4 regions of the Bacillus sp. JZ34 genome follow, and region 3 is predicted to be linked to each of the others. Evidence: predicted binding sites of a transcription regulator. Region 3 holds the regulator's gene; each other region holds the start of a gene.

Region 1 (8,067 bases), 1.4 Mb from region 3:
TCACCAGCTCTGAGATTCCGATTGTCTTAATCGACAGTTTCCTTCCATGTAAAAACCACGCTCTGAAACTGCTCGGCACTACACCAAGCACGGCCCATCCTGCCCCCGCGGCCAGCGAGATGAACGGCAGGAATACGTGGTATCCCCATGAATAAAGTTTAAACCGATTGTTTTTCTTTTCGCGGATCATCGACTTGACATAAAAGGCGCTCCCTGTGAAAAACAAAGCGGACTGGATAAAAACAAACAATGCTTCACCATCAAGCTTCCCCGCTCCCATCCAGAAGCTTGCAAGCCCGCCCGCGCTGAAAACAAGGATTGCAGCAATATCATTTAAAAGCGCCCTGTCGTTGTTTCTTTTCGCATAATAAAGATTGATGAGAAAGAGCGGAAACAGCGGCAGCCCTAGAAAAACGAGCCGCGGCTCCAGCCAGACCGAAATAAGCAGGAAAACGATGGCCGGAATGCCGTAGATGAGAACCCATTTTTGATAGTAAACGATATTTTTCTTCTTCACCATCATCGTAGCCGGAAATGCCGCTAGATATAGAAACAGCCATCCGCAGAACAGCGGAATATGCTTTACATCCGCGCCCCCGGCGAACATGCCGAGAACAAACGGGATGACAAGCATCGCCCAGGCGCCGTGCTGCTTCGGTATGAACACTTTCATCACGAATCCTCCCTTCTTTTCTATTACATTATAAAAGTTTCGTCTTTTTTACACAGTGACATTTTGCATACAGGCGTGTGAAATAAATCACTGCGCCCTCCAGCCCGGCGCTTTATACTAAATGCTAATATATAGAAGGAGGATATACCATGGACCGGTTTGACTACTTATTGTTTCTGAAAAATCTTCCTATGTTTCTCGGGGTACCCCTTCCGATCATCAAAAGGCTGCTGAAAAACGGGAAGGTGATCGATATCCAGCCATCTCAGCATTCGCGATCGTTCCTTCATTCGCAATCCGTCTATTTTGTTTTAAAAGGGGAAGTTCATTTTTCTGACAGAAGACTTCCAGAAGAATCCCGAACGATCGCCGAGTGGGAAAAAGGCGATGTTTTCCCTATTGATCAAAAAGGCGAACCTTTCGTATCTCCGTTTATTTCAGTCAACACTGCCGCAGAAACCGCCGTACTTGAAATTCCATTTCATACTTTCAAAAAAATGATGACTTATAACCGCCAATTACAGACGAACTTTCTCATGCTGCTTCAGCAGAATTTGTATTTTTCCTACCAGCTTTTTTTGCGTTACCTCAACTCCTCCGCAGAAGACGACGCGTGAGAAGGGCCTCCCCCTTCTTTCCCTTCCTTTTCTAAATGTGATCTACTTAACTTTTTTTCTTTTTCATTTCCGCTACGATACACATGAATGCAAACGAAAGGACAGATGAAAGATGATACATTGCGATTTCGACAAGTCTCCGTTTATCGTCATTTGGGAGCTGACAAGAGCGTGCGAGCTCAAGTGCCTTCATTGCCGGGCATCGGCTCAAAATAAACGCGATCCGCGGGAGCTCACCCTGAAAGAGGGAAAAGATTTAATTGATCAAATTCATGCGATGGACAATCCCCTCCTCGTGCTGACAGGGGGTGACCCTTTAATGAGAGACGACGTATTCGCCATTATTGAGTATGCCGTCCAAAAAGGGGTTCGCGTCTCCATGACCCCGAGTGCTACGCCGAATGTTACAAGAGAAGCGATTCAATCAGCAAAAGAAATCGGCTTATCCCGATGGGCGTTCAGCTTGGACGGCCCAACCCGAGAGATTCATGATCATTTTCGAGGAACGGACGGTTCCTTTGACCTGACCATGAAGGCCATACGCTACATTCATGAATGCCATCTGCCTCTGCAGATTAATACCGTTATATCCGCTTATAACATCGATTACCTGGATGAAATGGCAAAGCTGATCGAAGAATTGAACTGTGTATTATGGAGTGTATTTTTTCTCGTCCCGACAGGCCGCGCGAAGCGGGAAGATATGATTTCGCCGGTGGACCATGAAAAAGTCTTTCTTTGGCTCAGCCGTTTGGCAAAAGAAGCGCCTTTTGACATCAAAACGACAGCAGCCCAGCACTACCGACGGGTCGTTATTCAACAAAAAATGCGGGAAGCGAAAGACCCCAACATGAAAATCCGTTATGAACACGCATTGCAGAAAGGGAAAATGGATGCGATCGGCGGATTGGGCCGGGCTCCGAAAGGTGTGAACGATGGCAACGGCTTTATGTTTATCTCCCATATCGGCGATGTATATCCAAGCGGACTCCTGCCGTTTAAAGCCGGAAACATCCGCGAACAGCCGCTGGCTGAGATTTATCGCGAATCACCGATCTTTAAGGATTTGCGAAATCCGGACGGATTTAAAGGAAAATGCGGCGTCTGTGAATTCCGCCATGTGTGCGGCGGTTCGCGCTCACGTGCCTATGCTCTGACAGGCGATTATCTGGAAAGCGACCCGAGCTGTATTTATATTCCGAAGGCTTTGCGCTGAAAAATGTGATGTACGTCACATTTTTTTCAGCATACTTGTATTACGGTATAGATGAGAATGATCATCACTATCAAAGGATGTGATCCCTCTGCATAATAAAAAAATTGATTTGAACGATTCCGTATACGAACTTTGCACATTGCATCCTGAACTAAAAGCCGTGATGAAGGAAGCCGGGTTTAAAAACATAACGAAGCCCGGCATGCTGGAAACAGCCGGGCGTATCGTGACGATTCCGAAAGGCGCACGAATGATGCAAATCGAATGGCCGCATGTCTTAGACATATTGAAAGCGCACGGATTTGACCCCGTTTGGAAAGGAGAAAAACAATGAGCGAAATGATTAACAACCGGGAAACGCAGCAAGGTCTGCCAGAGGAAAAAAAGCAGCTTCTGAAAGAAATCATCATCGACCTTCATAAAGGAAAACCGCTTGCCGACGTCAAAAAACGGTTTGAAAAGGCGTTCGGTTCAGTCAATGCTGAAGAAATCGCTCAGCTGGAACAGGCGTTAATGAAGGAAGAAGGCATTACCCCCGAAGAAATTCAAGAGCTTTGTTCCGTTCACGCCGCTGTGTTTAAAGGATCGATTGAAGACATTCACCGCGCTGACGCCGATAAGCAGCCAGGCCATCCCGTTCATACTTTTATGAAAGAAAATAAAGAAATCGACCTCCTTTTGAACTTTAAAATGCAGCTTCATTTGGAACGTTTTGAAAAAGAAGATCACCGCGACAACATTCTCAAGCTACTCACAGACTTAAACTTGCTCGCCGATGTCGACAAACATTACAGCAGAAAAGAAAATCTTCTCTTCCCCTATTTAGAAAAGTATGGAATTACTGGGCCCAGCCAAGTGATGTGGGCTGTCGATGATTTTATCCGCAAGAGCATCAAAGAAGTGAAGCGTTTGTTGGAAGAGTATACGCCGGACAAAAAAGATGAAGTCATCCGCGAGCTAACGTTTATCATTCAAGAAGGCACGGAAATGATTTATAAAGAAGAAAATATCCTCTTGCCGATGGCGCTCAGAACGCTGACAGAAGACGAATGGCTGAAAATCGCGGCTGAAAGCGACGAGATAGGATATTGCCTGACTGCTCCGGAAACGGTGTGGAAGCCTGAACGCCATCAGCTCAAAACAACAGAAGAGGCGGCTGACGGATATGTCAGGCTCTCTACTGGTATTCTGTCCGTGGCCCAGCTTGAGCACATGATGAACCATCTTCCGGTCGATATCACCTTCATCGATGAAAACGATGTGGTCCGCTATTTTTCACACGGAAAGGAACGGATTTTCGCAAGGACAAAAGCCGTAATCGGCCGGACCGTCCAAAACTGCCATCCGCCGGCAAGCGTCCACATCGTCAACAAACTTCTTGACGACTTTAAATCAGGCAAAAAAGACGTTGAAGACTTTTGGATCAAATTTAAAGACAAATACGTGTTCATCCGCTATTTTGCCGTACGCGATGAAAACGGCCGCTATATCGGAACTTTGGAATTCACCCAGAACATCGCCCCGATTCAAGAGATTACCGGGGAAAAGAGAATTTTGAACACGAGCGATTGACCCATTCGACAGCCCGCTTCCATGCAGGCTGTTTTTTTGTCCTCCCTCTCCCCTCCTGAAAATGTGACAAATTTGTGAAAACCCGAAACCATGTGACAAATTTAACAAGGTCCAGCGCCTCCTCCATATATAGTGAGGGTAGCATCACTGACTCAGAAGGAGTGAACCAGCAATGAAAAAAAAGAAACAGAGTCCCATTTTCAGGAGATTAAATTATTTCTCTCCTATTGAACGCCATTCCAATCAACACAGCCAAACCACTTATGAAGACCGGAATTGGGAAGATGTATACAGAAATAGATGGCAGCATGATAAAGTGGTTCGCTCTACCCACGGGGTGAACTGTACAGGCTCCTGCAGCTGGAATATCTACGTCAAAAACGGAATCGTCACATGGGAAGGGCAGCGACTCGATTACCCTTCGACTGGCCCTGATATGCCGGACTTTGAACCGCGCGGCTGTCCGAGGGGAGCGAGCTTTTCCTGGTATATATACAGCCCGCTCCGCGTGAAATATCCGTATGTACGCGGTGTGCTGATCCAGATGTGGCGCGAGGCGCTAAACAGCAGCAAAAATCCGCTGGAAGCATGGAAATCAATTATCGAAAACCCTGAAAAAGCAAAGGCCTATAAACAGGCGCGCGGAAAAGGCGGATTTGTCCGCGCCGAATGGAGCGAAGTCCTGAAGCTGATTTCGGCTTCCCTTCTGTACACCATTGCCAAATACGGTCCTGACCGAAATGTCGGCTTCTCGCCGATTCCAGCCATGTCGATGCTCAGCCACGCAGCAGGGTCACGCTTTATGTCCCTGATCGGCGGGCCGATGCTGAGCTTCTATGACTGGTATGCCGACCTCCCTCCTGCTTCACCGCAAATTTGGGGAGATCAAACCGACGTTCCGGAAAGCAGCGACTGGTACAATTCAGGCTACATCATGACATGGGGTTCTAATGTGCCGCTTACCAGAACGCCTGACGCTCACTTTTTAGCCGAAGCCCGCTATAAAGGGGCAAAAGTGATTTCGATCAGCCCGGACTTTGCCGAGTCCTCAAAGTTTTCCGATGATTGGCTGAGCATCAGACAAGGCACGGACGGCGCACTGGCCATGGCGATGGGCCACGTCATTCTCCAAGACTTTTATGTCAACCAGAAAACGGAGCGTTTTATTGATTATGCAAAACAATATACCGATTTCCCGTTTTTGGTGACTTTGAAAGAGGAAAACGGAACGTTCACAGCAGGCCGCTTCCTCCATGCTAAAGATATCGGGCGTGCGACAGAACATGATGAGTGGAAGCCTGCCGTTTGGGATGAAGACACAGATGGATTTGCGATTCCGCAGGGCACGATGGGCTCCCGCTGGGACGGCCAAGGAAAATGGAATCTGCGCATGGTTGATGAGGATTCAGAAAAACCAATCACACCTCGGCTTTCCATGCTTGGACACGAAGATATGATCGGCACGGTCAACATTCCTTACTTCTCACATGACGGCAATAAAGTGCTTGAAAGACCGCTTCCGATCAAAAAAATGATTCTGGACGGCGAGGAAGTTTTTGTTTCTACCGTTTTCGACCTGACGCTCGCCAACTATGGCGTCAACCGCGGAATTGACGGACAGACGCCGGCATCATTTGATGATCCTGAACCGTTTACACCGGCTTGGCAAGAGCCGATTACCGGCATTAAAAGTGAAATGGTGATCAAGATCGCGAGGGAATTCGCGCAAAATGCGATTGACACAGAGGGCCGTTCAATGATCATTGTCGGCGCCGGGATTAACCATTGGTTCAATTCAGACACCATTTACAGAGCTGTGCTGAACCTTGTGCTTCTCGTCGGAGCTCAAGGGGTTAACGGAGGCGGCTGGGCCCACTATGTCGGCCAGGAAAAACTCCGGCCGGCCGAAGGATGGCAGACGATCGCGACGGCAAAAGACTGGGGAGGTCCTGCCAAACTGCAAAACGGAACATCATTTTTCTACTTCGCTACCGACCAGTGGCGCTATGAAGATCAGGAAATTAGCGGGCTTGCTTCCCCTATCGCAAAAACATCGCGCTACAAGCACCACGCCGATTACAATGTGCTGGCGGCAAGACTCGGATGGCTTCCATCGTATCCGACGTTTGAGAAAAACGGTATTGATCTGTATAAAGAAGCAGAAAAAGCAGGCGCTGAGAACGCTCAGCAAGTCGGAAGCTATATCGCCAGACAGCTTGAGGAGAAAAATCTCAAGTTTTCGATTGAAGATCCTGACAATGAAAAGAACTTCCCGAGAAATCTATTTGTCTGGAGAGCCAACTTAATCTCGAGCTCCGGCAAAGGTCATGAATATTTTCTGAAGCACTTGCTCGGCACGACTAACGGACTGATGAACGATGATCAGGATAGCATCCGTCCCGAAGAAATCACATGGCGTGACAAAGCGCCTGAAGGCAAACTCGACTTACTGGTCAATCTCGATTTCCGGATGGCGGGAACAGCCCTTTATTCAGACATCGTGCTCCCTGCGGCCACCTGGTACGAAAAACACGATCTCAGCAGCACGGATATGCATCCGTTCATCCACCCGTTTAACCCGGCAATTAGCGCGCCGTGGGAAGCAAAGTCTGATTGGGATATTTTCAAAGCATTGGCAAAAGCGGTTTCCAATCTGGCTGAAGAAATGGACATGGAACCTGTAAAAGAGGCTGTTGCGACTCCTCTTCTCCATGACACTCCACAGGAAATGGCGCAGCCGCTCGGGAAAATCAAAGATTGGAGCAAAGGCGACTGCCCTGCCGTTCCCGGCAAAACAATGCCGCAAATTCATGTTGTGGAACGGGATTACAAGCAGATTTTCAATAAGATGACATCGCTTGGGCCGAATGTTGTCAAACAGCCGTTTGGTACGAAAGGTATGAACTGGTCTGTTGAAGCGGAATATGATTCCCTCAAAAAAACGCTCGGCGTCGTAAAAGACGACACGATCGCCAAAGGCTGTCCTGACATCAGTGATGCAAGACAGGCTGCGGAAGCGGTATTGACCCTCTCTTCCACTTCAAACGGGAAAGTAGCCGTTAAAGCGTGGGAATCGCTTGAAAAAATAACGAATCTTGAGTTGAAAGACTTAGCTGAAGAACGGGAAGAGGAATGCTTTACATTTGAGCAAATTTCGGCTCAGCCGAAAACGGTGATCACCTCCCCTGCTTTCAGCGGTTCTGAAAAAGGCGGACGGCGCTATTCTCCGTTTACAACGAACGTTGAAAAACTGATTCCGTGGAGAACGCTGACCGGCAGACAGTCTTTTTACCTTGATCATGAAATGATGACGGAATTCGGCGAGAACATGGCGACATTCAAGCCGATCCTGATCCACCGCCCTTTCTTGAACAAGCGTCCGGATCAGGAAGGAAAAGAAATCGTTTTAAACTATTTAACGCCGCATAATAAATGGTCGGTTCACAGCATGTATTTTGATTCCCTGCCGATGCTTACCCTTTTCAGAGGCGGGCCGACAGTCTGGATGAATAAAGACGATGCGGAAGAAACCGACATTCAGGACAACGACTGGATCGAATGCTTCAACCGAAACGGAGTCGTCGTCGCACGGGCCGTGACATCACACCGGATTCCAAAAGGAATGGCCTTTATGCACCATGCCCAAGACCGGCATATCAATGTACCGGGAACAAAGCTGACGAATAACCGCGGTGGAACCCATAACAGTCCGACCCGCATCCATGTCAAGCCGACGCAGATGATCGGAGGCTACGGCCAGCTCAGCTACGGATTCAACTACTACGGGCCGACAGGAAATCAGCGCGACCTCAATGTCGTGATCAGAAAATTGAAGGAGGTCGATTGGCTTGAAGATTAAAGCTCAAATCGGAATGGTAATGAACCTTGATAAATGCATCGGCTGCCACACATGCAGCGTCACATGCAAAAACACATGGACAAACCGTTCCGGTGCAGAATATATGTACTTCAACAACGTCGAAACAAAA
Region 2 (8,067 bases), 920 kb from region 3:
GCGAAGCGTGACATCGTCCAAACCTACAGCCTCCGCCCGTTCCTGCTGAACAGCGCCTCCAATTTCTTCCCTTTTCGGCGGCTCAAGCCCGTCCATTCTTTCTAAAGAATCCTGATACTCAGGGATTGACGCCGCTGCGTCTGAAAGCGGAAAGAAAGCTTCTGTCAAAGGAAACACAACAAGGACAAACGCTGCAATAAACACAGGAGCCAGGGCGCCTTCCGCGCTTTGTCCGCCCGCCCATATTAACATCAGAAGAACAAGTCCTGCCGCCAGGCATTGCATGGCAAAGTCCCTCCAACGACTGAAGCGCATCCGTTTCTTTTCGATCGCCAGCCATTCCTGCTCGGCCGCTTCATACGCATGGACGAAGTCATTTTGCCGGCCGCTGAACACCCAGTCGCTCACGCCCATGACCGCGTCTGTCAGCTGACGGTACAAGAGGCTTCGTCCTCTTTTCAGCACAACATTTTTCGCCCTTGTCACAAGCAGGGAAACAAGCGGAACAAGAAACACGAAAACCGCTGCATAGATCGCGATCAGCCCTGCAAAAGGCCATGAAAAAAAGCCAATAGCAGTGATGAATACGCCATATAAAAGAAGCGCCGACAGCCCGGGAAATACCGTTCTCAAATACATGTCCTGCAAATGCTCAACATCGTCGGCCAAAATGCCGAGCATATCCCCCGTCCGAAAGCGTTCACGCCATTTTAAAGCTTGAGGTTCCAGCATCCTGTAAAGCCTGACGCGCATATCGGATAAAATTTTCAAGATGATATGGTGTCCGGTCAACCGCTCAACATAGCGCGACACCGAGCGCAGAATCCCGAAGGTGCGGACCGCTACGATCGGGACATAAATCATCAAAACATTTTCCGGACGCGTAGCCGCTTTGGATATTAAATAACCGGAGGTAAACATGAGAGCTGCAGCCGAGCATGCCGTCAATCCGCCAAGCAACACGACAATGATCAAAAGCCTTATATTTTTCTTGATATAGGGTAGAATCCACCCGTCTTCATTGTTCATGATGCACCTCCAAACGACTGCGCCTGCACAAGCTCGTAATAAACGCCCCGCTTTTCAATCAATTCTTGATGTGTACCGGTTTCAGCCACCTGTCCATTCTTCAGCACGATAATTTCATCCATATCAAGCATCCAGTGAAGACGATGAGTTGCCATAAAAACCAGTTTGTCTTCAAACAATTTCAGCATCGTTTTTTTCAATTCGTATTCTGTTTCGATATCCAAGTGAGCGGTCGGCTCATCTAAAAGGAGAATCGGACGGTTGCCTAGGAAAGCCCGGGCAACGGCTGTGCGCTGCGCCTGTCCGCCGCTTAATGCCCTCCCGCCTTCACCGATCCGCTCCTCTAAGCCGGACGGAAGCTGATCAATCAGCTCCGTCAGCCCGGCGGCTCTTGCTGCCTGTTCAACTTCTTCGTCAGAAGCGCCGGGATGATAAAAACGGATATTGGCTCCGAGCGTATCCGGAAAGATATAGGGATGCTGCGGAATATACAGGAGCTGATTTTGCCAGCTGTCTGTCTGCAAATGCGTCCTCTCTTTTCCCCCGACTTTGATCACGCCGCTTTTCGTTTCCAAGAAACCGCCAAGCACATCGATAAGCGTAGATTTTCCGGCACCGCTTTCTCCGATGATTCCGATTTTTTTCTTTCCTTTAAACGATAGAGAAATGCCGGATAATGAGGAGTTTTCCTCCTCATCATGCCGCACCTCTACATCCTTGAACTCGATTTGATCGTCGTCTGACCATCGCTCAAGATCCAAAGGCGCCTCATCCTTGAAACCGGGCGACTCCAATATCGCCTTGATCGCTTTACCGGCTTCCCGTCCGTTCAACGTAGCATGATAGTCATTGCCGACTTCCCGGACAGGGAGAAAAAACTCAGGCGCAAGAATCAGAATGGCTAGCGCCGGCTCCAGTATGATAGTGCCGTCAACAAGACCGAGACCGAGAAAAACGGCTACGGTTGCCACGGACAGCATGGTGAAAAAATCCAGTGCAAACGAAGACAGAAAGGCAATTTTAAGCGTGCCCATCGTCGCTTTCCTGTACCGTTCGCTCACATGAAAAATATTCTTCGTATGTGAACGGCTCATGCCCAGCACTTTCAATGTTTCCAGACCGCGCAAGGAATCAGTAAAATGATTTGAAAGCATCTCATACGTCTTCCACTGGCTGTCCGCTTTTCTCTTTGCCGCATAGCCGAGAAGGATCATAAATGCGATTAAAATCGGCATCGTAATCATTAAGACTGCAGCGGAGGATGTGTCTTTAAAAAAGACATAACAGACAACCACCGGCGGTATAACAGCCATGCTGATCATTTTTGGCAAAAACAGCTCCAAATAGCGGCGAAACTGCGCAATTCCTTCCATCGCGAGTGTGACGACGTGACCTGTTCCTTCTTTTCTCGCCAGTCTGGGGCCGGATTGGAAAAGCTTCTCCAAAAACTTTTTCCTCAGGTCGGCCCCTGTCTTGGCGGCATAATCAAAAATCAGCCTTTGCCTGACAAGGGTCACGACATGGCGGAATAAAAAAGCGGCGGTAAATAAGATGATCAGCGGAACAAGCGAACCGACCCGCTCGCCGTTAAAAAGGCGGGTCACCGCTTCAGCAAGCCATTCGGCCTGCATGATAATAGCTGCGCCCTGCATGCATGTCAGTACGGTGAGTGCTGCAAGAATTCGCTTCATTCCTTTATATTGCAAAAGATCTTTTCCCATTAATAAATCATTGGCTCCTTACTGCTGACCCGTTTTCGAAAAACATAGTAGCTCCAGATCTGATAGCCCAGCACGAACGGAAGCAGTGACAGCGCGACGATCGTCATCACTTTTAAAGAATAGTCTCCTGATGAAGCATTATAAACCGTTAAATCATATGCGCTTTTGACCGAGCTGATCATAACGCGCGGGAACAGCGCAGTGAAAATCGTCGCCACTGTGAGGGCGATCCCAGCCCCTGTCATAGCAAATGTCCAGCCGTCGCGTTTTTGTTTCATAAATACGATCGACAGCACATAACAAACGACAATCAGAGCCGCAAGAGGTATCGTCACATGTCCCCTGCCCGTGAACAAGTCCGTTTCAAAAATGGATAAAGCAACAAAGGCAACAAGCGCCGCCAAAACGGCGAATACGACTTTTTTAGCCAGCTGTCTTGCCCGGTCGCGCAAATCGGCTTCCGTTCTCAACGTAATAAAGATCAGGCCGTGCAGCAGGCAGAGAAGTGTAACGGTGACTCCCCCTGTTACGGAATAGACGTTCACATAGTCAGTAAAACCGGCGTGCAGATTCATATCGGCATCAATCGGCATACCACGCAAAATACTGGTAAATAAAACACCGAACAAAAACGGGGGCAGAATGCTGCCGAAAAATACGACCCAATCCCATGTTTTCTTCCATTTTGCGGTTTCGACTTTCCCTCTAAATTCAAACGCGACTCCGCGTCCGATCAATGCAAGAAGAACAAAGACAAACGGAATGTAATATCCGCTGAACATCGTGGCATACCAGTTTGGAAAAGCCGCGAAAATCGCGCCTCCCCCAGTCAGCAGCCAGACTTCATTGGCATCCCAGAAAGGGCCGATCGTATTGATCATCACCCTCCGTTCAAGCTCGTTGCGTCCGAGAAACCGGGTCGCCATTCCGACGCCGAAATCAAAACCTTCAAGAAAGAAAAAACCGATGAACAGCACAGCGACTAATATAAACCAAAGTTCATTAAGAGATACCATGGTAAACCTCCTGATCAAACGGGTCTGTCGATACGGAATCATCATGATGGTGGTCATGGTGTGCAGCCCCTTTTTTAATCTCCCGCACAAACAAGTAGACAAGAACGAGCGCCAGTACAAGATAAATCGCTGTAAACGCGATGACGGAAAACAGCAGCATTCCCGCTGATACGTTCGGCGACACGGACTGCGCCGTTGTCAAAATACCGAACACCGTCCACGGCTGGCGTCCGATTTCAGTCATGATCCACCCCGCCGTATTTGCAATGAATGGAAAGGCGATTAAAGCCACCATCGTCCGCAAAAACCATTTGCTTGTTTCAAGTCTTTTACGGAAGCTGAGATAGAGGCCAGTCAAAGCGGCAACGATCATTAAAAGTCCTGAACCGGCCATGATTCTGAAGCTCCAGAACGTCGTTTTCACCGGCGGAATATAATTTCCTTCTCCGTATTTTTCTTCATATTGCTTTTGCAGCGTCTTCATTCCGGGCACATCGCCGCTGAATTGTTTATAAGCCAAATAGCTGAGCGCATACGGGATGCTGAGCTCTGATTTGTTTTCCTGCTTGTCCGCGTCAATGTTCGCAAGCACCGTCCAAGCTGCAGGATCACCGCTGTCATCCCAAAGCGCTTCGCTGGCAGCCATTTTCATCGGCTGGCTCTTCATCAGATGCTGGGCCTGCTCATGTCCGCTGAACGCTACGCCGATGCCGGAAACAAGCGCCACAATCATCGCGATTTGAAAGGATTTTTTAAAAAAGAGCAATTCCTGTTTTTTCAGCATTTTATACGCGCTGACACCGGCAATGAAAAACGCTCCAGTGGCAAGCGCACCGAAAATGACGTGCGGAAATTCAACCCATAGCTGCGGGTTTTTAATAATCGCAAAGAAATCGGTCATTTCCGCGCGGCCGTTTTTGATCGCGAATCCGACAGGCTCCTGCATAAACGAGTTGGCCGCTAAAATCCAAAACGCCGACATGATCGTTCCAAGCGAAACAAGCCAGATGGACAGCAAATGAATCTTCTTCGGAAGCCGGTCCCAGCCAAATATCCACAAACCGATAAACGTCGATTCCATAAAGAAAGCAAGCAGCGCCTCCACCGCGAGCGGAGCGCCGAATACATCACCGACAAAGCGGGAGTACTCCGACCAGTTCATTCCGAACTGAAATTCCTGTAGAATCCCGGTGACCACACCGACTGCAAAATTAATTAAAAATAAGTGCCCCCAAAATTTAGCCATCGTTCTGTAAATGTCTTTTTTCTTTACGACGTATAGAGTTTCCATTAAAGCAACCATAAAGACAAGCCCGATTGACATCGGCACAAAAATAAAGTGAAAGATCGTTGTTGAAGCAAATTGAAATCTTGCCAAAATGAGTTCGTCCACTGTTCCAGTCTCCTCCTCTTTGTTCTAGCCGGACCGTTGCCGAATGGCATCACCCTTGCTCAAAGTTTCACATGAATCTTATGAATATGATCACAGACAAAAGGGTGACCTTGGCCCGCATTGATGTTCCGATATTATCCGGATGGTTATTTATACCTGTACTTTACCGCGAATCCCTTCTTAAATAAAGTACATATTCCCTAATTTATGGATGTCATTGTGACAATTATCCGAAGAAATTATAGATATTTTGTGACGCGGTGGTTAACAAGAACTAAATCAGCATGAGAAAAATGCCCCTCATTCCCGCGGAGCATTTCGTCATTCAACGATTGCGATTCTCTGCGCAAAGCCTTGCGGATCAAAAGAATACCGTTATATGCAATCAAACAAATTCGGCGCTTTCCTTCAGTTTGAAAACGCCTGACGGAAAGTCCTGCTATTTTGTCCAATCTGTGAAATCTTCCCTCAGCCTTTTGCGCACGTCCTTCATCTATGCTTTCATACAGCACCAGCTGATTGCACTGCGCATTTAACCTGCTTGCTGCCGTATCCCTCCCTGTCGAGCTATCTTTGAAACATCGCTCCCTCAGGCTTTTACGAATGGATGGAATATTTATTACTTAAAAATAAACAATAACGATACCTTGTTTATTCTATGAAAATCGAACCATACATTTGTTCAAACAAAGTACACAAAATTTGTGAAATGTTTCACAATATCCTGCTATACTTAGTTTGTATTTATGATAGATACTTCTTAAGTAAACACTTGATGGTGGTGGAAAACATGGAATCAAAATCACTTGTTCTAGTCGAAGAGCTTGCCTTAAAAAAGCAAAGCATCTTTATGCAAAGCCCGCTTCGTTATCTTTTACGAGCTATGCTGGCCAGTATGTTTATCGGGTTCGGAGTCATTGTAGCGTTTAAAACGGGGAATCTATTTTATGTTGAACATTCTCCGTTCACATATCCAATTGCAGCAATCACATTCGGGGGCGCCATCATTCTGATCGTCTATGGCGGAGGAGATTTATTTACGGGAAATACATTTTATTATACATTGGCTGCGCTTCGTAAAAAAATGCATTGGCCCGCTGTTATCAAGCTGTGGATGTTCAGCTATGCAGGAAATTTAATGGGCGCCGTGTTTTTCGCAGGCCTCATCTTTGCGACCGGTTTATTTAAGGATCCTTCTTCCACCGGCTTTATACTTAGCGTGGCGGAACATAAAATGAATACGCCGGTGACCGAATTGTTCTTCAAAGCGATTTTGTGTAACTGGCTAGTCTGCCTTGCGTTCTTTGTTCCGATGGCGCAAAAAGGAGACGGAGCGAAAATGTTCTCTATGATGCTGTTTGTTTTTACTTTCTTTATTTCCGGTTATGAACACAGCATCGCGAACATGGCCACTTTTGCCGTCTCTCTGGTCACCGAGCATCCGGATACGATTTCGATTGCAGGCGCAATCCATAACTTGATTCCGGTAACCCTCGGGAACCTGATCGGAGGCGCGTTTATGATGGGCTTCATGTACCACTATGCAAACAAGCCGGGCGGTGAAGAAATCATCAAATAAAAAGATTGTCCATTTTTAAAGGATTCTAAATATGCAGGTTCCCTTCATAAAATCGTGGTAACTTTAAAAATGGAGGTTCAGCAGATGCAAAGTTTTCATTCGCTTTGCCAGCAGTTTGGACATATTTTAAATGGGGAGCCGCACATTGAACACGGTGTCTGTTCTGTCAGCATCAAACGGAATTTGCGCGTCACGATTCAAGGAAGGCCAAGCCGTGGAGTCGGCATGGAAGAAGTCATGTTCGAGTCGCTCGATCAAAACGGAATCGCCTTGAATATGGCCGAAGTTGCCATTTTGCCTGAAGAAATTCCGTTGTTTACAAAAAAGCTTGTCGATCAAGGCATCATCATCAGCGCTCTCCACAATCATTGGATTTTTACAAAACCGAATATTTTATATATTCATTTTCAATCTGTAGAACCGCCGTTAACATTCGCAAGAAAAACAGCTGCCGCTTTATCCGTATTGCGATAAAGCAGCAGCTGTTTTCTTTATCCGTTCATTTTTCCCATTTCTGAAAGTGCGACCCTTTCGACTGCTTTGGCCACAATCTCGTGAACATCAGGATTCAGCGGATCAGGCACAAGATCGCCTTGTTTTGTGCAGGATGCGATCGCTTCGGCGGCCGCGACCAGCATTGGGTGGCTGATCGATTCCGCTCCGGCATTTAACACGCCCCTGAAAATACCGGGGAACCCCAGCACATTGTTGACAGACCGTCCATCCGCAGCGTAGGCTGCCCCGGCCTCAAGCGCATCCTCAGGCTCAATCTCCGGCTTCGGATTGGACAGAGCCAAAATCACCTGGCCTTCCCGAACCCATTTCTTATTGATCAATCCCGGAACGCCGGTTGTCGCGACGATGATATCGCAGCTTTCCATCAATTCTTCGATGCTTTCAGCCGCATGGCCGCCATAGTTCTCTAAACGCGCCATCGCCTCAAGCGATTTATCCGTTCCGATGACACGTTTTACCCCATATGCCATAAACATTCTGCAGATCGCGACCCCTGCCGCACCCAGGCCGATTTGGCCGACATGGGCCTGCTTCAGATCGACCCCTGCACTCTTGGCGGCTGAAATGGCGGCCGCCAGTGTCACCACCGCAGTACCGTGCTGGTCGTCATGCATGACCGGAATATTCAGGTCGTTTTTCAGGCGCTCTTCGATTTCAAAACAATGCGGTGAACCGATGTCTTCAAGCAAAATACCGCTAAATCCGGGCCCAATGTTTTTAACCGTCCGCACGATTTCGTCAGGATCATTCGTATCAAGCAGAATCGGAACTCCGCTGATGTCTGCAAGCTGGTCGAAAAGCGCGGCCTTCCCT
Region 3 (8,067 bases):
GACGATTTCCAGTCCTGCCCGGTCAACCGCATTAAACAATGTTGACGAAACCTGGCAAATGCCTCCGCCAACCCCTTCAGACAATTCGCCTCTCACGATCACCGGAGCCTTCATATACCCCTTGTCCGGCGTCCTCATACCGACAACTTTGTTAAATGAAAACGTCTCATTAGGAAACACAACATGATTGTCGATCGCTTTTGCCGCGAGTGAAATGTTGTGCGTCCTGCTTTTATTCCCGGAATTAAAATACGTCACATACTGACCGATCCGCTGTGTCCGGATATGGGAAAGCAGTTCGCTGTCCACTTTCGGGTAAATGTTCAATTCAGGCACTTCTATCGTGGACGGACCATCCCCATAAAAATACGCATAAAACTGCTCTCTAACCCCCTTCCTGGAAAGGCTGTAGCCAACCTTGCCGGGAACGATCCTTCCCTGATCATTGATCACGGCGTTGACGGGATCCTTGTGTACTTTCCGCTCAAGCCTGTCAACGAACTCGGCGTATTTTTTATCATCAATCAACGGTGTCCCGGGAAGCGGCATTGTAAAATCTTCACGGTTCACAACGGCCACTTTCTTCCCTTGCTGGGTGATCGTTAAGCTGTCAGAATGTCCCGCAGGCTGCGCTAATAATAAAAGTCCAGTCATCCAAATTTTCAGCATAAGTCGATGTACCTCCCGCTATTAGTATGAACAGGAGATGATATTTGATGTACTGGACGTGTGATGCTTTAATGATCATCTATATTATGGATGAGAAAGGTTACACTAATGGAGGGAAGTTAAAAATAGTATAAAGCATGCATTAAGCCTGTTTATTTTCATTGGTTCCTTTTCTTTTTAGCCTGACTAACATTATGGTGGTGGCTATCAGGATTATCAAAAAAGTGATGCCTGAGTACAGGAACCCAACTAGCTCTATGCCATTAAATTTGTACGTCAAATAACTGCCGATAAAAAAGATTGTCCCCAGCAGGGAAAATGAATTCAATCGATTTACAATTTTTTTGACCATTTTTTTAAAACCCCCCGAAAAGAACAATGACTTCTGAGGCACTGGCCGACTGCTCATTCTTTATAAAATATATGCCCTTCTCTTTGAGAAGAGCGTACCGTTACTTGTTCTGTTGATTTTCTTTCTTTTCTTTTAAAGTGAGATTTAAAAAGAGAAGGGCCAATAAAATGAAAGCAATGTTCACCAACCAGGACTTCCAGCTGGACGCAGGGTCAGAAATTGTACCGAGCAGATGTATAATAGATGAAAATGATAAAAGCAAAAACATTAGTTTGTTGTGCGACATAATTGTTTAACCTTTCTGTTAAAAATCCAGGTTCCAATTATACCACAATGGATTAAAGTAGTAATTATATGTCATCGCAAGTTAAAATAAAAAGAGGCTCTCAAAAGAGCCTCTTTTCCTTGATATATCAGCGTTTTGGACGCTGGGCTTACATCATTCCACCCATACCGCCCATGCCGCCCATGTCAGGCATTCCTGCGCCGCCTTTGTTTTCTTCAGGCTTGTCGGCAACAACTGCTTCAGTTGTCAGGAACATAGCCGCTACAGATGCTGCGTTTTGCAGAGCTGAGCGTGTTACTTTTGTAGGGTCAACGATACCTTTGTCGATCATGTTCACCCATTCGCCTGTTGCAGCGTTGTAGCCTACACCAATAGCTTCGCCTTTCAGGCGCTCAACGATGACAGATCCTTCAAGACCCGCATTGTGCGCGATTTGACGGATTGGTTCTTCAAGAGCGCGAAGAACGATGTTGATACCAGTCAGTTCGTCGCCTTCAGCTTCAAGGGCAGCTACTTTATTGTAAACATTGACAAGAGCTGTACCACCGCCTGATACGATTCCTTCTTCTACCGCAGCGCGAGTAGAGTTCAGGGCGTCTTCGATGCGAAGCTTGCGTTCTTTCAATTCTGTTTCAGTCGCAGCGCCGACTTTGATGACAGCTACGCCGCCTGCAAGCTTAGCTAGGCGCTCTTGTAATTTTTCTTTATCGAACTCAGAAGTTGTTTCTTCAACTTGAGCGCGGATTTGGTTGACGCGTGCCGCGATTTGCTCTGTATCTCCCGCACCTTCAACGATTGTTGTGTTTTCTTTTGTCACAACAACTTTAGAAGCGCGTCCCAATTGGTTGATTTGAGTTGATTTAAGGTCAAGACCTAAATCTTCTGTGATCACTTCGGCACCTGTCAGGATCGAGATGTCTTCGAGCATCGCTTTGCGGCGGTCTCCGAATCCAGGCGCTTTAACAGCCACTGCGTTGAATGTTCCGCGAAGCTTGTTGACAACCAATGTTGCAAGAGCTTCACCTTCAACGTCTTCAGCAATCAGAAGCAACGGTTTGCCTTGCTGAACAACTTGCTCAAGCACCGGCAGGATTTCTTGAATGTTTGTGATTTTTTTGTCTGTTACTAAGATGTACGGGTTCTCAAGAACCGCTTCCATCTTATCGGAATCTGTCACCATGTAAGGAGACGCATATCCGCGGTCAAACTGCATACCTTCAACCACTTCAAGCTCTGTTGTGAATCCTTTTGATTCTTCGATCGTGATGACACCGTCGTTGCCGACGCGCTCCATCGCTTCAGCGATCAGGCTTCCGACTTCTTCGTCAGCAGCGGAGATTGAAGCAACTTGTGCGATTGATTCTTTGCCTTCGATTGGTTTGGAGATTTCTTTCAGGCTTTCAACCGCTACAGCCACAGCCTGCTCGATACCTTTGCGCACGCCTACAGGGTTAGCGCCGGCAGTTACGTTTTTAAGACCTTCGCGAATCATCGCTTGAGCTAGAACTGTCGCTGTTGTTGTACCGTCACCGGCAACATCGTTTGTTTTGCTCGCAACTTCAGCAACAAGCTTTGCGCCCATGTTTTCGAACGCGTCTTCAAGCTCGATTTCTTTCGCGATGGTAACACCGTCGTTTGTGATTAATGGAGAACCGAATTTTTTCTCAAGAACGACGTTGCGTCCTTTAGGTCCCAAAGTTACCTTTACAGCATCCGCCAATGCATCTACACCGCGCAGCATTGAACGGCGGGCTTCTTCGCTAAACTTAATATCTTTTGCCATGTTATTCGAACCTCCTATATAATTGTCTCGTTTTTATTTATGACTTAGCCGATAACAGCTAAAATGTCGCTTTCACGCAAGATTAAGTAGTCAGTACCTTCATATTTCACTTCGGTACCTGCATATTTTGAGAAGATGATGCGGTCGCCTGTTTTCACTTCTAATGCAACGCGCTCTCCGCTCTCTAACACACGGCCTGAACCGGCTGCAACCACTTTACCCTCTTGTGGTTTTTCTTTTGCGGAGTCAGGAAGTACGATTCCGCTGGCAGTTTTTTCTTCAGACTCAACGAGCTCAATGACAACGCGATCACCTAATGGCTTTAACAATGAAACAACCTCCTCAATATTTTCATATGTAATTTTAGCACTCGCACTCGGTGAGTGCTAACACAATTCTTATAATAAAGAATCTCCCAGGCAATTTCAAGTGATAAGGTCAAATTTTTTTGCGCTTACATTTCTCCGCATGTCCTTATCATCCTATAATTTAAAAAGAGTGTGTTACAATAAACATAGTCTGAATTAGATTTTTAGAAAAGGAGTACATAAAGCTTGAGAAAACAATACTGGTTTATTATATTGGCATACGTTCTCATGCAATTGTCGGCCGCTGTCGGCTTGCCTCTTCTTTACTTTTTGGGAGTGGGCAAAGGACAGCCAAAGGCTGAAGCCCAGCTTACATTGACAGGCGTCTGGTCTGTCATCGCGTTTACCCTCTGTCTCGTTATCGTGCTGCTGATTTTGCGGACGGTGCCGAAGACGACGCTTCGCAACCGCCCGAAAGCATCGGTTGGAGCGTCAATCGGATGGGCGGTAGCCGGCGTTTTTCTCGCTTTGTTTTCGCAGTCAATTGCCGCTTCGATCGAAATGTACTTGTTCGGGGTCAACCCGGAATCGGAAAATACGCAGCGGATCATGGAAATCATCACCGCATTGCCGCTGATGGTGTTTGTCTCTTCTGTATTTGGTCCGATTCTTGAAGAAATCATTTTCAGAAAGATCATTTTCGGTGCAATCTATGAGAAAACGAATTTTTTCATTGCCGCTTTGTTCAGTTCGGTGCTCTTCTCGGTCGTCCATTTGGATTTCAGCCATCTGCTCATTTATACAGCAATGGGATTCACATTCTCCTTTTTATATGTCAGAACCAACCGGATTATCGTGCCTATTTTCGCCCATGTCGCCATGAATACGCTCGTCGTCTTACTGCAGACATTCCGGGAGCCTATTGAAGAATATTTGAAACACGCCGAGAAAATGCAAATGATTATTGGAGGATTTCTATGATGAGAAGCCCTAAATTCTGGGGAGCGATTTATTTATTAACGGGTGTGCTGTTTACATATCTGGCGGCAACCTCGCCCGGAAGCATGTGGTCTTTTTACACGATCCTGCTGATGCTTTTCGCAGCCTATAATATCAGCATTTCCTTTAAAATGTTCGCCCTGGCCGGCAAGATGAAACGAAAAGATCAATAGCCTTTTTTGTGAAGGAAAAGAGCCATTCTGAAAAAGAATGGCTCTTATTTTGTATGGTCGTTCAAAAACGCTTGATTTTCCTCTTGAATCATTGTTTTTTGCGCCTGCCTGTAGGATATTCTTGAAATCACGATACTGATTTCATAAAGAATGAGCAATGGCACTGAGACCATTAAATGCGACAAAAGCTCAGGCGGTGTAATGAGCGCCGCGATGACGAACAACACAAAATATGCGTATTTTCTGATTTTCGCCAAAAACATCGGCGTCACGAGGCCGAGCCTTGTGATAAACATGATGACCACAGGCATCTGAAACAATAAGCCAAAAGGAAGCGTCAACTGAAGCAGAAACTGAAAATATTCGTGTATTCCGATGACCTGGTTGACATTCAGATCATCTGAGACTCTCGTCATAAAGTCCACGACAAACGGAAATAAAATAAAGTAAGAAAAGGCAATGCCGCCTAAAAAAAGAATAATCGATATCGGAATATAGCTGAGCGTCACTTTTCGTTCTTTTTCATACAGCCCCGGGCTAATGAAAGCCCACAGCTGGTATAAAACAAGCGGCGAAGTCAAGACGGCGCCGATGATGAAAGCGAACTGCACGTACACAAATAAAGGATCGGTCAGCTTGAACGCGTTGAGCGTCAGCAGCTTCGCTTCATCCGTCTGCTGCAGATAGATAATCAGCGGCTTTGCCAATAAAAAGCCTGCCACAACAAATAAAACAAAAAAGAAAAAAGTGATCACAAGCCGTCTGCGTAGTTCTGTGATATGTTCTATCAGCGACATTTCTCTTTCCTTCATAAATGTCATCCTATCCTACTGATCTTCTTTCTTTTTATCGGAATCGTCGTCAGCCAAACCTTTTGTCGCATTCTTAAACTCCCTCAGCGTGTTTCCCGCTGCTCTTCCCAGCTCGGGAAGTTTTTTCGGGCCGAATATCAAAAGCGCCACCACGACAATTAAAATAAAGCTTCCAGGACCGATTGGCATAAAGCCTGCCCCCTTTCCTTTATTTTTCGTTTTCCGTTTTACTTTTCCTGCATTGAATAATGTTTCATGAAATACACCAGCGACTGAAGTTCAACCGCCAAATCTATATGATGAATGCGAATGTGTTCCGGCACATTCAAGCGGGCCGGCGTGAAATTAAGAATGCCTTTAATGCCAAGCTCCACCAGCCTGTCTGTAATCGACTGTGCGGCTTGAGCCGGTACCGTCAAAATGGCGACGGGGATATCATCCGTCATATGCTCTTCAAGTCTATTCAGATCATAGACGGGAACACCGCCGACCTCGGTTCCGATTTTTTCCTCATTGATGTCAAACGCCATGGCGATTTTTGTATTATTATTTTTGATAAAATTGTAATGGAGAAAGGCTGTCCCCAAATTCCCCACGCCAATGAGCGTTACGTTCGTCATTTCATCCTGATCAAGCGTCTTTCTGAAAAAGGACAGCAAATAATTGACATTGTAGCCGTATCCTTTTTTTCCGAGCGCGCCGAAGTACGAGAAGTCCCTGCGGATGGTCGCAGAATCGACTTTGACGGCATCGCTCAGCTCAGCGGAAGATACACGCTGTTTTCCGGATGCATGAAGGTTTTTTAAAAAACGATAATATAATGGCAACCGTTTCGCTGTCGCTTGCGGAATTTTTGAATGATCCATGTTCATAAACTAATCCTCCATGTCTACATCAGCTTTTTCCCTTTTATAGTCACCGTTTTTCCCGCCTGTCTTTTCGAGAAGAAAGGTCGGTCCTATCACCATTCCCTTATCCGCCGCTTTGCACATGTCATATACGGTCAGCGCACATACGGAGGCCGAAGTTAACGCTTCCATTTCCACACCTGTGCTCCCTTTGGTCTTCACTTTAGATTGAATATGCAGGATGCTCTTCTGTTCTTTCTCCTCCCAGCGAAAGGCGATGTCGACTCCTTTCAGAGCGATCGGATGGCACATCGGGATGATGGCGGATGTCTGTTTTGCGGCCATGATTCCGGCCACTTGCGCCACCGACAATACATCGCCTTTTCCGATTTCCCGGTTTTTGATTTTTTCATGTACTGTTCGATTCATAGACACGCTTGAAACAGCCGCAGCTGTGCGTACTGAAGCTTCCTTTTCGCTTATATCAACCATCTTGGCTCTGCCTTGTTCATTAAAATGTGTAAACTCATTCATGTTCTGAACTCTCCTTATAACGATCATACACTATTTTTTTCATTCTGTCTTTTTCTTTGGCTAAAATCTTCCAGACTTCACTTAATTGTTTGCTGACTGCGCAGTGATAGGCTACACTTAAAATAGCAGACAAGAGGTGAAAGATCATGATGATTTTACAAGTGAACCAACTTTCAAAATCGTTTGGAGCCGATACGATTTTAACGAATATAAAACTCGAAGTCAGATCTCGGGACCGGATTGCGATCGTCGGACGCAACGGCGCCGGAAAATCGACTCTTCTAAAGATTATCGCAGGAAAACTTTCATATGAAAAGGGGGACATCATCAAGCCGAAAGATTTGACGATGGGCTACCTTGACCAGCATTCCGGCCTCGATTCCAAGCTGACGCTCAAAGAGGAATTGCTGTCGGTATTTGATTTTCTAAAAAAAATGGAAAAAGAAATGCGCGCGATCGAGGAAAAGATGGCGCAGGCCGGACCGGACATGCTTGAATCATTGATGAAGACGTATGACAGGCTTCAGCAGGAGTTCAAGGACAAAGGCGGCTACCAATATGAGGCAGAGGTCAGATCCGTCATGCACGGGCTCGGCTTTGCGGGGTTTGACGACTCCGTCCGCGTCCAGGACTTAAGCGGAGGTCAAAAAACAAGGCTTGCCCTCGGAAAAATGCTTTTGACAAAACCCGACCTCCTCATTTTGGACGAACCGACAAACCACTTGGATATCGATACCCTGACATGGCTTGAACAATATTTGCAAAATTACAGCGGAGCGATTTTAATCGTTTCCCATGACAGGTACTTTCTTGACAAAGTGGTTACCCAAGTTTACGAGATCAGCCGGTCCCAAAGCAAAAAATATACCGGGAACTACAGCTCTTATCTCCAATTAAAAGCCGAACAGCTGGAAAAGGAAACAAAGCTTTATGAAAAGCAGCAGGACGAAATCGCCAAGCTGCAGGAGTTCGTCGACCGGAATCTGGCCAGAGCTTCGACGACGAAACGGGCGCAGAGCAGACGAAAGCAGCTTGAACGGATGGAGATCATGGATAAACCGCTCGGAGATGAAAAGTCGGCGTCTTTCCGCTTTGAAATTACAAGGCAAAGCGGAAACGATGTACTGCGGGTGGAAGACTTGACAGTAAGCTATCAGGAGCAGCCCCCGCTGCTCCGTTCATTGAACTTTCGCATTACCCGCGGGGAAAGCGTTGCACTGGTCGGACCGAACGGAATCGGCAAGTCAACCCTTTTAAAAGCATTGATTCAAAAGCTGCAGCCGGTATCGGGAACAATCGCGAC
Region 4 (8,067 bases), 1.4 Mb from region 3:
CCACAGACCGGTTCCATGTTTTTCATAGTTTTCAAGTGTCCAGTCGATCCATTGCAATGTCTGTTTTTCATTCTTTGTCGATGGATAATATCCCATGGCTGTCGGGTCAGAAAAGATTTCGAGCAGGTTTTCCGCGTCATCACGCCTCATTTTTCGCAAAATCATCCGGTCTGTCTTCATGATCGTATCTTTCATGGTTCTTCTCCCCCTTATTTTATTGATTATGAAGACGTTAATTCCCGATAAACCGTTTCTAATTCTTCCATTGTCAGATCTCCGTATGCGCATTTAATCACGGCATCTGCGAATTCATCATAGTCGTCATCTGTTGAAAAACCTTGCTGGAGCGTTTTGGCGTAAAGCGCGATTTGTTTTTTTCGCTTTTCAATGTCTTCCTCTTTGCCTGCGTAATCAGGTCCATTGATCGTGTCGTAGTTTTCCTTGACAAGCATCATGTATTGCTGCAATGTTTCATTCATACATCCATCTCCTTTCATGTTTACAAAAATATTCCTCATTCCTTCCATTATAATATATACGAAAACGGACACCAAATTCGGTGTCCGTTAATGTGCCGTTATTTAGGTTCAGCGCCCCAAATCAGTTTTCCATTCTCATACAACGTGATTTTTTTCGTATTTTTAAATGTGTTTGAACCTGAAGAAAATGAATAGTCGCCGCTTTGGGCATAATTGCTCCAGTTGTCATTGTGAAGACGGATCTGGATTTCGCCTGTACTTGCACCCGGCGCTAATGTACCGTTTTTAAATCCTACTTCAAGATACGTGTCTGCTCCGTTTACCGCTTTTTTTAATTGGACGAATTTGTGCGTGATTTTGCTGCAGCCGATTTGGGCATAGTCGCAGTCAAAATTTTGTCCTTTGTGATTCGTTTTATACCAATAGCGGACAGTGATTCGATTTAAAGACACGGTTTTTTTGCTGTTGTTTTTAATGTTGAGCTGAGGGCGGATTTGGTTGCCGTTTACATTGTTGTCCCCCGCTCTGTATTGTACTGCTATCGTGTTGGCTGCAGCGCCGCTGTCTTGACCTGGTTTATCCTGATCCTTTTTCTGGTCTTTTTGATCTGACCCTTTCGAATCCGATCCAGAGTCTCCTGACGAACCGTTTGATCCGCTGCGGATGTTTTCCCTGACGAATTTACCTGATGAGGATAAGTCGGATTGAGACCATCCTCCCTTTTTAGAGGCGCCGGAGTTTAAAGCAGCTGACGACTCTTGTTTGTCGCACAAGCTCCAGTTTACCCAGCTGATTTTTTTGCTGTCTAAATATTTCAGCCACTCCCTGGATTGGTCGAGGTAGACACCGCCGTTTCCGGAAGCATCGCTCGTTCCCCATTCTGTGACGAAAATCGGCGCTCCTTTGCTGAGTGCATAGTCTGCTTTATCCCGCAAAGACTGACCGTGCGTACCCGCATAAAAATGGAGCGCGTACATGACATTGCCGTCTTTCAGCTGATTGTCCGCCGCATCGTTGACATCTTGGCTCCAAGTGCCTGTCCCAACGATCACAATATTTTTCGGAGAATTTTTGCGGATCACGGACAAAATGTCTTCAGCGTAAGGTTTAATGTCACGGTTCCAGTTGACATCGCCGTTCGGCTCGTTGGCAATTTCAAAAATGACGTTTGGCGTCTTGCCGTAAAGCCTTGACATTTCGTTGAAAAACTCTTTTGCTTTCGCTTTGTTTTGGTTTGGATTGCCGTCGCTCAGTATGTGCCAGTCGATGATCACATAGATTCCGAGTTCTTTTGCCGCTTCGACGGCTTCCTTCACTTTGTTTTTAACCGACGGATTGTCAATATAGCCGCCTTCACCCGTATACATAGCCGCGCGGAAGACATTGATGCCCCAGTCGTCTCTCAGCCATTTTAACGAGTCTTTGTTGACATAATCGCCATACCACTGCAGCCCGTGTGAACTGATTCCTTTCAGCTGAACCGCTTTTCCTTTTTGATTGACGAGCTGCGTACCTTTCAAGGTGAGCTGTCCGTTTACAGCAACGGGTGTTTGAGAAGCGGCAGACGCTTTAGGTGCGATGATACCGCTGATGCCGAGTGTTGCTACCATGAAGCAGGCGATGAAGACAGAAATGGAACGTTTCATGTATGACATTCTTTTTCCTCCAATGATGTTATTTTCCAAAAACACTTTCTGGCAGACATTTTCACCCCTTTCTTGGCTTGTAGCACGTTACTGATTGTAAAAAAACTATTCATTGATTGTCTATCAACCATATTTCACGTTTTTTTCGTTTTGAAAATCTATCTATTTCCTCTTTTCGTATGAAATGGGAGGTCTGAATGCTAATGATGAAAAGCTAAAAAAGTATGACCGGGGACTTTGTGCTTCCTTTTTCTCTCAATTCGAAATTTTAAAACCTGATTCTTCTTCAAAATAATGTCTTCCCTCTGCCTAAAATGCGGCAACCGGGAAAAAATCGCTGTAAAAAGTTCACAAAGCGGACATGTTCTCTCTGCTGTTTGTGTCATTTTATTGTCAAAAAAATAAAACCATCCGCTTGGAATGGTTTATTTCTTTAAATCAGAGAAAAAGCTGACAAGTTTTGTTGCGACACCGACAAACGTTTCAAGAATCGCCTGTCCACCTGCGACCGATAAAATTAAAATTAACGGGAATATCGTTTTTGGGACAATCAGATACCCGACAGCAATGATCAAAGCGCACCATATCCCTGCGCACCAATAGCAATTCAGCAAATAGCCGAAGTTTGATTTCGGCACTTTTTTCGTTTCTACATGCCCTTGTTCATCAACCGTCTGCTTTTTCTTCATGAACGGTTTCCGGATAAACTCCGTGATCTTGTCAAAAACAATCAAATGAGTTAGCCGGTAACTGGCGAGAATCAGCATCGTAAATGTAAGCCAGGATAAATGCTCCATTGCAGGCCTCCAACATGAAAAGTTATCTATAGCTATTTCCCGATTTCTTCTGACTTATTGCTTTTTTTGTCATTTTTCCCGAATGTGATGTAGATCACGATTTTCCATCTGTGAACCCGTTACATTTAACCCATAGCATAAAAAACACTTCAGGAGGTTTTACAAATGAAAGCAGTATTTGATCAAAACACAAAAACAGGTGATATTGTTACGCGTTTTCCAAGAGCCAGCAGGCTGCTGAAAGAATATCGCATCGACTTTTGCTGCGGGGGCAACCGCCCGATCGGTGAAGCGATAAAAGAACAGGATTTAAATGAAGAAGAAATTTTAGCAAAAATCAATACATTATATCAAGAGACAAAGACATTGAACGCAAAAGAGACGAACTGGAGTGAAGCCCCGTATTCACAGCTGATCGACCATGTGATTCATACGCACCATGCTTACCTGTATGAGGTGCTTCCTGAACTATCAGGCTTTGTCACAAAAGTCTACCGGGTTCACGGCATCCATCATCCGGAACTCGCCCAGGTCCATCAATTGTTCCATCAGCTGAAAACTGAACTGGAACACCATCTCTTTCAGGAAGAGGAACTCATTTTCCCGAAAGTGACGGCCTATGAAGAGACGCGATCAATGGACAGCCTGGCAGAAGCGGTTCAGGCGATCGACGTCCTTGAACAAGAGCATGAAGCCGCAGGCAGCATCTTGAAGGAACTGAGAAAAGTGACCAATGACTATACCCTTCCTGAAGGGGCATGCACAACATATACACTGACTTACTTAAAGCTTGATGAATTGGAAACAGATCTTTTTCAGCACATTCACCTGGAAAACAATATTTTGTTCCCGCGGCTTGAAGCGGAAGCCAATCAATAAAATAAAAAGACAGAGGATTTCACTTCCTCTGTCTTTTTGTTTATCTATTCATCTGAAGCAATGTCTTTAACTGGAAGCGCTTCTCCTTCCTGATGCGTCGGTTTGCGGAGATGGAATAATGCTCTGATGCTGAATATGACCAAAATCACGATTCCGGCTAAAAAGATCGTATCCGGCACAGCCCTCCAAGTCAGCAGCGTTTGCACCGTATCCTGCTGTAAAAACTCAGGCGCCCTTGAGCTCCAGTACCCGTCTTCAAACGCTTTTTTCAATTGAAGAAAACCGACCGGCAACAAATTGATAAACACCATTCCGAACAAGCCGATGTTCAGCGACCAGCAGGCTATTTTCAGCCATTTATCATTCCACGCTTCTTTTTTGGCGATATTGCGTAGCGTATACAGCCAGACAGCAATGGCAAACATGCCGTACACGCCCATCATCGCCCCGTGCCCGTGGGCAGGTGTCAGGAACTGGCCGTGCTCAAAATAGCTGACAGCAGGCAGATTGATCAAAAAGCCCAATACCCCTGCACCGACCAGATTCCAGATCGCCGTTGAAATCAAGAACCAGAACGTTGCTTTATACGGGAAATGATGGCCTCCGTCTTTCATCATCTTGTATTGTTCATAAGCTTCCAATACAAGCAGGGTAAGAGGAATCACTTCCAGGCATGAGAAGACGGAACCGAGGCCGATCCAAACTTCGGAAGAACCGTTGTAATAGTAATGATGTCCGATCCCGATGACACCGCTCCCCAGCAGGATCGTCAGTTGAAAATAAAGCGTTCTGACGGTCGATTTTTTCGTAACCAGGTTCATTTGCACGAGCAAAAAGCCGATGACCACGACGGCAAAGACTTCAAAAATCCCTTCCACCCAAAGATGGATAATCCACCACCGCCAAAAATCCGACATTGTAATATTTGTGCCGGGATTAAAGAAAAAGGCTGCACCGTAAAACAGCGGAATGGCGATCGAAGAATAAAACAGCAGATGAATCAAACCGCCTTTATCAGATTCCCGCTTGAGGCCGCTCTTAATGCCTCTGAAAACGATAAACAGCCATATCAGCATGCCGAGTGCGAGAATGACCTGCCAGAAGCGGCCGAGTTCAATATATTCCATTCCTTGGTGGCCGAATAAGAACCAGTTGTTTCCTAAAAGGCCTTTCGCTCCGAGCCATTCGCCAGCCATGCTTCCGCCGACAAGGACGATCAGCGCCCAAAACAGAATATCGACAAGCAGCCCCTGCCTTTTCGGCTCGCGGCCTCCGACAAGCGGCGCTGCATAAATGCCCATACCGAGCCATGAAGTCGCAATCCAGAAGATCGCCAGCTGGAGGTGAAATCCCTTAGATATGCTGAATGGCAACATATCCCTGATCCAATCGATCCCAAAAAAGCTGTCCGGCTCAATATAATAGTGGGCAAGCAAAGCTCCGAACATAGCCTGAACAAAAAACAGCAGCGACACAACGGCGAAATATTTTCCGGTTTTAACCTGTGATGCCGTAAGCGGCTGTTTATCCAGATCAAATACCGGAAACGCCCCTTCCTGATAAGCCTCTTTCATTCCAAGCTTGTAACGGTAAAACACGAATAAAATAATGCCGACAAATAAAATAAGGATGGTGACGCTTGCGCCGCTCCACCAAACGGCGGCAAATGACATCGTGTTTCCGGCATCTTCATCATACGGCCAGTTGTTCGTGTACGTAATGTCGTCGCCAGGCCTTAATGTACTGGAAAGCCATGCCGTCCAGAAGATAAAATCGGAGATCTGCGTGATTTGGTCTTCGCTGTCAACCCACGCTCTGTCGCGTTTAGGCATGTGGCTTTCTTTAATTAAACCGGGCTCAAGCCCCCAACCGTCTCCTTTTGTAAAGACATTGCGGTAATGATCACGCACTTGCTGCAATCCATAAACCTGCGCATCTGTCAGCTTCAATGTATCTGACGCGCGATTATAACGGTTTTTTCTCATTTCGCGGATGACTTGATTCCGGATGGTGGACTGCTTTTCATCTGAAAGTTGTTTAAAGCGCTTGCCGTATCGTGCCTCCGCCTTAAAATCCTGCATCCCTTCCGTATAGATTTTCAGGGCTTCGGCCGTGTAATCAGGCCCCATGTAAGATCCGTGCCCCAAAATCGTGCCATAATCCATCAGCGCGTATTTTTGAAATACGGCCTGACCGCCTGAAATGGACGATTTGGTCATGAGCACCTCTCCGTTTGGCCCGGACACTTCAACTGGTCTTGGTGCAAGTCCTTTGAAGATCCAATAGCCTCCCAAAAGCAGCACCGAAAAACTAACGATTAAAGTAAAGACGAGAACAGATTTCAAAAAACCGTTTTTCGATGCTTTTTTAACGGGCACCGTCTTTCTTTGAACTTCCATTGCGGTTCACTCCTTTTTTGATTTTGCATGTCCTAAGATACTGGATATGCAGCACACCGGTTGTGAACCAGATCACTTAAATAATGGCGGATTTGTGAACAAAATAAAAACAGGCTTTCCATCTGTTGTTCAATGGAAAGCCTTCATCTTATCCTTCAATTGCAGCCGTTCAGCCAGTCTGTATCATGTATGAAAATTCCGCTCCTGTCAGCTGTCAGCAGATTTTTCTTTTTCATTTCATTTAACGTGCGGTTAATCGTTTCCCTTGACGTTCCGACCATGTTCGCAAAATCCTGATTGGTAATGGGCAGGCTGATGTAGACACCTTTTTCTTGAGGAATGCCGTGTTCTGCAGCGAGCTTCATTAATACATGCGTCAAGCGGTGCTGGACATCTTTTGAAATAAAACCTTGGATCCGCTCTTGCAAATCGAGAATCTTTTTCCCCATGATTTGCATCACTTTTATTGTCATTTCCGGATATTTCATCAAAAGTTCATTAAAATCAGCGATGCGGATTACGATCAACTCGGTTTCCTGAACGGCTTCGGCTGTTGCCGGGTATGGGGAGCGGTCAAAAAAGCCGACATGGGGAAACATGTCCCCGCTTTGCAGAATCGAAATCACTTGCTCATTGCCGTCTTCATCGATTTTAAAGGCTTTAACAAGACCGGATTTAATGAAGAATACCGCTTCCCTCTCTTCCCCTTCCATAAAAACAAACATTCTCGGCTGATAGGTGCGCTTGACCGCGATTTGCTCGATTTGTTTGAACTCTTCATCATTCAGCCCGCTGAAAATCATAAATTGCTTCAGAAACTCCATTGGTCTTTCAATCCCTTCGGTTTTGCTAAAGGAGAGCGCGTTGTCACAGACGGCGCTCCAGCGCAAAGAGCTCTTCTTCAATCGCCGCTGCCTTCTCTTCCACGACTCTGCGGCTGTCCTTCAGCGCCTGATTATAAAAGTAAGGGCCCAGCTTTTCCTTTACGAATTCAAACATTTGAATCGCCGCGATGTCTCCAACCTCTTCTCCCCTTTCTTCAACATAAAAGCGTTTGATTTCCTCGATGATCGCTTGCTTTTCTTCTTGCGTAAGCTTTATAAACATAAAAGCGGCACTCCTTTTTTTATTTTCATGATAAACGAAAAAGTCCGCAAATGAACCATTTATTTTTTACATCCGTTTACTATCCCTCACTTACCGATATTAAACACGAATCAAACGAATGACCGTGTGACGTAATTCACAATGTTTTTAAAAGACTTTTTGTAAGATAAACATGCTGATTGATTTATTCATTTTTCCCTTTGAAAGGAGCAAAAACGCAATGGTAAATCGTCAAAAAATACAATTACCGCTGCAGTCATTTAGTTTAGTCGCAGGATTTATGGTTTGGGTGTTGATTTCCTCTTTAATGCCCCACATTAAGCAGGACATCGCCCTGACAGACAGCGAGATATCCCTTGTCACGGCCATTCCGGTCATACTCGGCTCGCTTCTGAGGATTCCGCTGGGATACTACACAAACAGATTTGGTGCGAGAATCACATTCATGATCAGCTTTGTGCTGCTTCTGTTCCCGATTTTTTGGATCAGCACAGCCGATTCGCTGTTCGACTTGATCCTTGGCGGATTCTTCCTCGGCATCGGCGGAGCGGTCTTTTCCATCGGGGTCACATCATTGCCGAAATACTACCCTAAAGAAAAACACGGGTTTGTCAATGGGATCTACGGCGCCGGGAACGTCGGTACAGCGATTACCACGTTTGCCGCTCCTGTCGTAGCAAAGACAGCCGGGTGGGAAAATACGGTGCGGATGTACATCGTGTTAGTCGCCGTATTCGCTTTATTGAACTTTATCCTTGGA

Evidence for each region. The regulator Rex, encoded in region 3, represses fermentation and respiration genes when NADH is low (regulators of the CRP and FNR family bind a similar motif). The targets are predictions, from matches to a motif close to TTGTGAAATATTTCACAA.
Region 1: the regulator Rex is predicted to act here: its motif matches at 4,169-4,186, upstream of M1D90_RS11625 (nitrate reductase subunit alpha).
Region 2: the regulator Rex is predicted to act here: its motif matches at 5,862-5,879, upstream of M1D90_RS01140 (formate/nitrite transporter family protein).
Region 4: the regulator Rex is predicted to act here: its motif matches at 3,005-3,022, upstream of ric (iron-sulfur cluster repair di-iron protein).

What each region holds. Positions count from the first base shown of each region.
Region 1 covers NZ_CP096403.1:2,321,735-2,329,801, forward strand. The annotation lists gene M1D90_RS11600 (YwiC-like family protein) at 1-673, opposite strand, end outside; gene M1D90_RS11605 (cyclic nucleotide-binding domain-containing protein) at 823-1,290, shown strand; gene M1D90_RS11610 (TIGR04053 family radical SAM/SPASM domain-containing protein) at 1,403-2,506, shown strand; gene M1D90_RS11615 (DUF1858 domain-containing protein) at 2,616-2,840, shown strand; gene M1D90_RS11620 (DUF438 domain-containing protein) at 2,837-4,078, shown strand; gene M1D90_RS11625 (nitrate reductase subunit alpha) at 4,251-7,937, shown strand; gene narH (nitrate reductase subunit beta) at 7,927-8,067, shown strand, end outside.
Region 2 covers NZ_CP096403.1:239,796-247,862, reverse strand. The annotation lists gene cydC (thiol reductant ABC exporter subunit CydC) at 1-1,029, opposite strand, end outside; gene cydD (thiol reductant ABC exporter subunit CydD) at 1,026-2,750, opposite strand; gene cydB (cytochrome d ubiquinol oxidase subunit II) at 2,750-3,766, opposite strand; gene M1D90_RS01145 (cytochrome ubiquinol oxidase subunit I) at 3,753-5,159, opposite strand; gene M1D90_RS01140 (formate/nitrite transporter family protein) at 5,950-6,738, shown strand; gene M1D90_RS01135 (DUF1259 domain-containing protein) at 6,823-7,212, shown strand; gene M1D90_RS01130 (malic enzyme-like NAD(P)-binding protein) at 7,230-8,067, opposite strand, start outside.
Region 3 covers NZ_CP096403.1:3,720,777-3,728,843, forward strand. The annotation lists gene M1D90_RS18925 (VanW family protein) at 1-669, opposite strand, end outside; gene groL (chaperonin GroEL) at 1,456-3,090, opposite strand; gene groES (co-chaperone GroES) at 3,135-3,419, opposite strand; gene M1D90_RS18940 (CPBP family intramembrane glutamic endopeptidase) at 3,645-4,379, shown strand; gene M1D90_RS18945 (YdiK family protein) at 4,379-4,570, shown strand; gene tatC (twin-arginine translocase subunit TatC) at 4,615-5,391, opposite strand; gene M1D90_RS18955 (twin-arginine translocase TatA/TatE family subunit) at 5,398-5,571, opposite strand; gene M1D90_RS18960 (redox-sensing transcriptional repressor Rex) at 5,610-6,254, opposite strand; gene moaC (cyclic pyranopterin monophosphate synthase MoaC) at 6,258-6,764, opposite strand; gene M1D90_RS18970 (ABC-F family ATP-binding cassette domain-containing protein) at 6,911-8,067, shown strand, end outside.
Region 4 covers NZ_CP096403.1:2,312,068-2,320,134, forward strand. The annotation lists gene M1D90_RS11550 (GNAT family N-acetyltransferase) at 1-195, opposite strand, end outside; gene M1D90_RS11555 (YnfE family protein) at 222-479, opposite strand; gene M1D90_RS11560 (cellulase family glycosylhydrolase) at 578-2,125, opposite strand; gene M1D90_RS11565 (DUF1360 domain-containing protein) at 2,551-2,922, opposite strand; gene ric (iron-sulfur cluster repair di-iron protein) at 3,088-3,801, shown strand; gene M1D90_RS11575 (nitric-oxide reductase large subunit) at 3,846-6,200, opposite strand; gene M1D90_RS11580 (Crp/Fnr family transcriptional regulator) at 6,356-7,024, opposite strand; gene M1D90_RS11585 (DUF2164 domain-containing protein) at 7,068-7,307, opposite strand; gene M1D90_RS11590 (nitrate/nitrite transporter) at 7,528-8,067, shown strand, end outside.